DNA from 3 places in the Salinivibrio sp. PR919 genome. Region 1 is predicted to be linked to each of the others. Evidence: predicted binding sites of a transcription regulator. Region 1 holds the regulator's gene; each other region holds the start of a gene.
The links. Region 1 encodes MetJ, which represses methionine synthesis genes. Its sites were predicted from a motif close to TTAGACNTNTANANGTCTAA; they were not measured.
Positions count from the first base shown of each region.

Region 2: metN (methionine ABC transporter ATP-binding protein MetN) is a predicted target of MetJ. The motif match lies at 1,275-1,294, and genes of this name have one in related genera.
Region 3: metK (methionine adenosyltransferase) is a predicted target of MetJ. The motif match lies at 759-778, and genes of this name have one in related genera.

Region 1 covers NZ_MUFL01000015.1:4,416-6,691, forward strand. Annotated here, with positions in the region: gene metB (cystathionine gamma-synthase) at 1-1,005, opposite strand, end outside; gene metJ (met regulon transcriptional regulator MetJ) at 1,178-1,495, shown strand; gene BZG83_RS04420 (malic enzyme-like NAD(P)-binding protein) at 1,591-2,276, opposite strand, start outside.
Region 2 covers NZ_MUFL01000019.1:2,805-5,080, reverse strand. Annotated here, with positions in the region: gene BZG83_RS05395 (methionine ABC transporter permease) at 1-130, opposite strand, end outside; gene metN (methionine ABC transporter ATP-binding protein MetN) at 120-1,154, opposite strand; gene BZG83_RS05385 (LysE family translocator) at 1,421-2,044, shown strand; gene BZG83_RS05380 (serine/threonine protein kinase) at 2,112-2,276, shown strand, end outside.
Region 3 covers NZ_MUFL01000024.1:15,450-17,725, reverse strand. Annotated here, with positions in the region: gene BZG83_RS06595 (LysR family transcriptional regulator) at 1-674, shown strand, start outside; gene metK (methionine adenosyltransferase) at 850-2,004, shown strand; gene BZG83_RS06585 (SprT family zinc-dependent metalloprotease) at 2,149-2,276, shown strand, end outside.

The DNA.
Region 1 (2,276 bases):
TGTGACCAAGCTTTCTACACCGCCTAACGACTCTGCTAAAGCAAATAGCGAAAGGCCTGCGATAAAACGCGCCACCCCGTCACTGTCGGTATCCAATTCCAAGCTCAGCATACTACCAAAGCCTGATTGCTGACGGGCAGCAATTTCGTGACCCGGATGGGTAGCGAGTCCCGGATAATAGAGTTGGCGCACAGCAGGAACCGTTTGCAGATAGGCGAGTACCGCTTGCGTGTTTTGCTGGTGTTGTTTAACCCGTGCGCCTAAGGTACGCAACCCTCGCAATGTCATATAACTGTCAAACGCGTTGCCCGTGGCGCCTATACAGTTGCCCCACCACGCTAAGGTTTCGGCAAGCTCACTGGTTGCTGCGATCACCGCGCCACCGACAATATCAGAATGACCATTAATAAATTTGGTGGTCGAATGCACCACCATGTCGGCCCCTAGCGCAAGAGGTTGCTGTAAAGCGGGAGATAAAAAAGTGTTGTCGACCACCACCCAAGCGCCGACTTGATGCGCTTGCTGGCAAATATCAGCAATATCGACCACGCGCAGCAAGGGGTTCGATGGGGTTTCCACCAGTACCAACTTTGGCGATTCTGCCAAAGCGCTCGCCAAGGCGTCTGGGTCGGATTGATCGACAAATTTAACCTGCCAAATTCCCTGCTTGGCTCGGGACTCAAGCAACCGGTACGTGCCACCATAACAGTCATGTGGGGCCACAATTTTGTCACCCGCATTCAATAGCGATAACACCAAATTAATCGCGGCCATCCCGCAGTTGGTTACCACCGCACCTGCGCCTCCTTCTAGATCAGTCAATGCTTGCTCTAACTGCGCGCGGGTCGGATTCCCTCCGCGTGCATAGTCATAGGTGGGCACATCCCCAAACGCGGGAAAGCGATAATTGGTCGAGAGATATAAAGGGGGGACCACCGCATGATGTTGCGTGTCGGTGCCAATGCCAGTTCTTACAGCGATGGTGTCAGTTTTTTTTCGGGTCATGGTTCATCCTTGCGATGTGGTGCGCGAGCCAGCGTTGTTATCCTCACCTTACCCTGCACTTTTTGAGACGTCAACACTTCTAGACGTCTATACAGCTTTGCATGTGGCGGTTAATATAGCTAGAATCTCCGCAGCATCATTCTGGGTATTCAATAATCAAGATAGGTGAGACATGGCGCAGTGGAACGGCGATTACATTAATCCGTATGCCGAGCATGGTAAGAAAAAGGAGCAGGTGAAAAAAATCACCGTTTCTATCCCACTTAAAGTTTTAAAAATTCTCACTGACGAGCGGACACGCCGTCAGGTTAATAACCTGCGTCACGCGACCAACAGTGAGCTGCTGTGTGAAGCATTTTTGCATGCTTATACCGGCCAGCCATTGCCAACCGATGACGATATTCGCAAAGACAAGCCTGACAGCATTCCTGCTGAAGCGCGTCAGATCATGAAAGAACTAGGTATCGAGTTCGACGATAGCGAATACTAAAAAAACCCGCCGATTGGCGGGTTTTCTGTCATCATAGGTGCTCAGTACAGCCTTCTCAGGCTTTATGACACCGCGCTTTTCCTAACGCTCATGCATTATGCCTTGTCGAGCATATAGTTGTCTGGCATCTCGATACGGGCGACGCCAGTTTCAACCGCTGCAAGTGCCACCGCGCGAGCCACGCGTGGCAATAAGCGTGCATCCATTGGCTTAGGAATAATGTAATCCGGGCCAAAATGCAGCGCATCAACACCTGCCGCGTCCAATACCGACTGTGGGACAGGCTCTTTCGCCAAACCACGGATCGCCTCGACGGCTGCCAGTTTCATTGCATCATTAATTTCACTGGCACGCACATCCAACGCGCCACGGAAAATAAACGGGAAGCAGAGTACGTTGTTGACTTGGTTTGGATAATCAGAGCGCCCTGTTCCCATGATCAAATCATCACGGACTTGATGCGCGACCTCTGGATTAATTTCAGGATCTGGGTTCGAGCAGGCAAAAACAACCGGCTTATCGGCCATCAGTTTTAATGCCTCTGGCGAGAGCAAGTCTGGCCCTGACACACCCACAAACAAATCGGCGCCCTCAATCACATCTTCGAGGGTACGTTTGTCGGTATTGTTAGCAAACAATTGCTTGTACTTATTGATGTCGTCGCGACGGGTGTGGATCACGCCTTTGCGATCCAGCATGTAGATTTTTTCGCGTTGCGCGCCACATTTGATCAATAGCTCCATGCAGGCAACAGCCGCTGCACCAGCACCAAGGCACACAA
Region 2 (2,276 bases), on a different contig from region 1:
GGATCCCGAATACAAAGCCAAGCAGCCCAGAGACCAACACCATATAAATGGTTTGGCCGGTGGCATCGGTCAGCAGTTCAATCAGTGCTTGGTTTTGTCCAATCCATTGGGTTAACGCATCAATCGACATAGCCAAGTACCTCCGTGGCGACATGGTGTTTGTTTAGGTAGTGAATCGCATCATCAACGGCACTTTTCGGGCCCATAATCTCCGCCAAGAGTAGACCAAATTTCACGCCGCCAGCGTAATCAATGTCAGAGCTTAAGATGCTGATATCAATATTAAATAAGCGCGACATCTGGCTGATCAGTGGCTCGTCGACGGTGGCGCCTGTAAATTCTAGACGCACCAGCGGATAGCTGCCTTTAAAGTAGTCTTTTTGTAAGCGTTGGGCGTAGTCGTGTGGCACCGATAAATCCAAGGTGGAGCGAATAAAGTTTTTCGCTAACTCGGATTTAGGATGAGCAAAAATATCGCCTACGGGGCCAGACTCAACCAGTTCGCCATCACCAATAATCGCCACGTCATGACAAATGCGCTTCACCACATCCATTTCGTGGGTGATCAGCAAAATGGTGAGGTTGAGTTTTTCATTAATGGTTTGCAGCAACGACAAAATTGATTGGGTTGTAGCCGGATCCAATGCGCTGGTTGCTTCATCACAGAGCAATACATTTGGGCTTGGCGCCAGCGCGCGAGCGATAGCGACACGCTGCTTTTGTCCACCACTGAGGCTGGCAGGATACACATCACGCTTATCGACCAAGCCGACCAAATCGAGCAACTCGCTGACGCGCGTTTCAATTTCATCGCGGCGCGTACCACTGAGCTCCAGCGGCAGGGCGATATTGTCGAACACGGTGCGCGACGACAGCAGGTTAAAGTGTTGGAAAATCATGCCGATTTTACGGCGCGCTTGGGTTAACTCGCGGTTGGGTAACGCAGTAAGGTTGACGCCGCCCACGGTCACTGAGCCGCTGGTTGGGCGCTCAAGCAGGTTAACCATCCGGATCAGCGTGCTTTTGCCCGCGCCAGAGGCGCCAATCACACCAAACACTTTTCCTTTCGGAATAAATAAATTGATGTCTTTAAGGGCATGAATTCGGCGCTCCCCGAGTTCGAATACCTTGTTGAGTTGTTTTATCTCAATCATCACATGTCCTTAGCGATAAATCTTATGACATCTCGCAGCTGTCCAGCGCCTTGCACCTTGGCTGTCGGGTCTCTCTGGTTATTGATGCTATGGGTTCGTTAAAAACAAGTCAATGGATATTTTTACTTCTAGACGTCCAAATGGCAATAAGTCTAACCGTCCGGTTATAAAGTGAGCGAAGGGCTTGATCTCTGCAGGCAAAGCGCGTTAACTGACAGCTCCTGTACCTAACTGTTAAGACTGTTGTTTTTATGTCTCCGCTTTTAATTGATACCACCATGCTGACGCTGTTCATCCCTACCTTTTTTTTCGTGTCGGTCACGCCCGGCATGTGCATGACATTATCGATGACCCTTGGCATGACAATTGGCGTTAAGCGTAGCTTACATATGATGTGGGGCGAGCTTATCGGCGTGGGGCTGGTTGCGATCGCCTCTGTCATTGGTGTGGCGACGGTGATGCTGAACTATCCCGCGGTGTTTCAGGTGTTTAAATATGTCGGTGGTGTGTACTTGGCGTATTTAGGCGTACAAATGTGGCGCTCTCGCGGCAAGATGGCGATCCCAAATGATGATGACGATACCCCCAATGAAGCCTCGGCATTGTCGTTGGCCGCGCAAGGCTTTGTTACCGCCATTGCCAACCCAAAAGGTTGGGCGTTTATGATCTCGCTGTTGCCGCCGTTTATTAACCCTGCAATGTCACTCCCCAGCCAGTTGAGCGTGCTGGTGTTGATCATCCTTTGCACGGAATTTAGTTGTTTAATGCTATATGCCAGCGGTGGGCGTACCTTGCGTCAGTTTTTGCAGCAAAAGGGCAATGTGCAATTGCTGAACCGAATCGCCGGCACCCTGATGATCGGGGTCGGATTTTGGTTGGCGTTGGGGTGAATTAACTTTTAATAATTCTGCAAATAATTAGAATAACCACTTAAATTCATAGGCTTGGTCGATTATTGTGCAATTTGGTGGGGCTGAGACGCAGCTTGTTTATGATTTTCTCGATTTGTCCGAGGAAGAACAGGAAGTATGGTTAAGTCGGTTGAAAGTCACGTCTCCCTCTCAATACGCACAACTCTTGCCATTCTATCATTGCGATACACAGCCATTGCTGAGCCAAATT
Region 3 (2,276 bases), on a different contig from region 1:
AGCTAAAAGGGCCAATTGAAGTCATTTGCCATCCGGCGCTCATGCGTGGCTGGGCTGGCCCTTTACTGAATCATTTTTTAACCGAGCATCCCAAAGTGTCCATCACTTTAACCAGTGAGCTGAGTGCACAGCGTATCCAAGCGGCTGATATTGTTATCTGGGCCGACGATGTGATGGTCCCCACTAACTGTCGCACCCAAACACTGGGTCACTGGCACTACGGCATTTACGCCTCGCCCGCGTATGTGCAGGCACATGGTCCGTTTTCACACCCCTCCGCGTTGGATGATCACGCTTGGCTGGATGTATTTGCGCTCCGCCGACGTGGACTCACGCTGTTTCATTCCCATCAGCCTCCCTATCATTTGAGCGCGCTTCCCAGCCGGTTTAACTGCGATATGGTTGCGATTCAAATCGATGCCATTGCCAACGGACAAGGTGTGGGCCTACTACCTACATGGAATGCTGAAGGGTATCAGGCGCATCACCCAGACAAGATTATTCGCTGTTTGCCACAATGGCAGTCAGCCGCGATACCGATTCGATTATATAGCGCCTCAGGGAGGCTGCCTTTGCGCATAGATACACTGGTGGAGCGGTTTATCACTCGCGCTCCCAAAGCGTGGACAGAGGCTCAGATGGCCGATGATGTTATGCCTGCAGCCGTCGAATAACGCCTCATGGCGCAATCGTTTGCTATACCTAAATGCATGACGCTATGCATCAACTTGCTTGCGTTTGTCACAATTACGAATAGAATAGACGTCTAGAAGTTAAAACATCTGAGATGATCGGCGATCGATTTCGCCTCGTATCGTCGGTATCCTTGATAAACAATGAGAGTGTCACATGGCTAAGCACCTGTTTACTTCAGAGTCTGTCTCTGAAGGCCATCCAGATAAAATCGCAGACCAAATTTCAGATGCCGTTTTGGATGCAATTCTTGAGCAAGATCCAAGAGCGCGCGTTGCCTGCGAAACTTATGTAAAAACCGGCATGGTAATGGTCGGCGGCGAGATCACCACCTCAGCGTGGGTCGATATTGAAGAGCTGACACGCCAAACGGTTCGCGACATTGGCTATGTACACTCAGACATGGGCTTTGATGCCAACTCGTGCGCGGTTCTCAACACCATTGGTAAGCAGTCACCAGATATTAACCAAGGTGTTGACCGTGCCGATCCCAAAGATCAAGGCGCAGGCGACCAAGGCATTATGTTTGGTTACGCAACCAACGAAACCAATGTCCTTATGCCTGCCCCGATCACTTACTCGCACCGTTTGGTCGAGCGCCAAGCGCAAGCGCGTAAAGATGGCACCCTAGATTGGTTGCGTCCAGACGCTAAAAGTCAGGTCACTTTTGCGTACGACAACGGCAAGATCGTCGGCATCGACGCAGTTGTACTTTCTACTCAGCATTGCGACAGCGTCTCTACCGAAACTCTGCGTGAAGCGGTGATGGAAGAGATTATCAAGCCAGTTCTGCCCGCAGAATGGCTGACCAAAGAAACCAAATACTTCATCAACCCAACCGGTCGTTTCGTGATTGGTGGCCCAATGGGCGACTGTGGTCTTACTGGCCGTAAAATTATCGTCGATACCTACGGCGGTGCAGCCCGTCACGGTGGTGGTGCATTCTCCGGTAAAGATCCATCGAAAGTTGACCGCTCAGCCGCCTATGCGGCACGCTATGTGGCGAAAAACATTGTCGCTGCCGGTCTGGCGGACCGCTGTGAAATCCAATTGTCTTACGCGATTGGTGTCGCCGAGCCGACTTCTATCATGGTCGAAACCTTTGGTACCGAAAAAGTGGCCCCTGAAGTCATTATCAAGGCGGTGCGTGAAAACTTCGACTTGCGCCCATACGGTCTGCAGGAAATGCTAGATCTGCTACAACCGATTTATAAGCAAACCGCCGCATACGGTCACTTTGGTCGTGATATTTTCCCTTGGGAGAAAACCGACAAAGCCGAGCTATTGCGCGAATTTGCTAAACTTGGTTAACCTTGGGCTAACGCTCATTGTGCGCAAAGAAAGGAAGGGAAGCAGCGGCTTCCCTTTTTTTAATCACCCATGTGTTGTGACACATGTTAAATGACGCATGTTACATGACCCCAAGACGTTAACTCGAGTGAGGTAACGATTGCCATGCCCGCAGTCTCTGAACCACTGGCTGATGCCGTTTTTGAACGGGTACGCGAGTGCATTGACACCGCCAACCACCAGCTCGGTATTCAACTGACTTATCCCGACACTAGCCTGTCGCTGCGGGGACG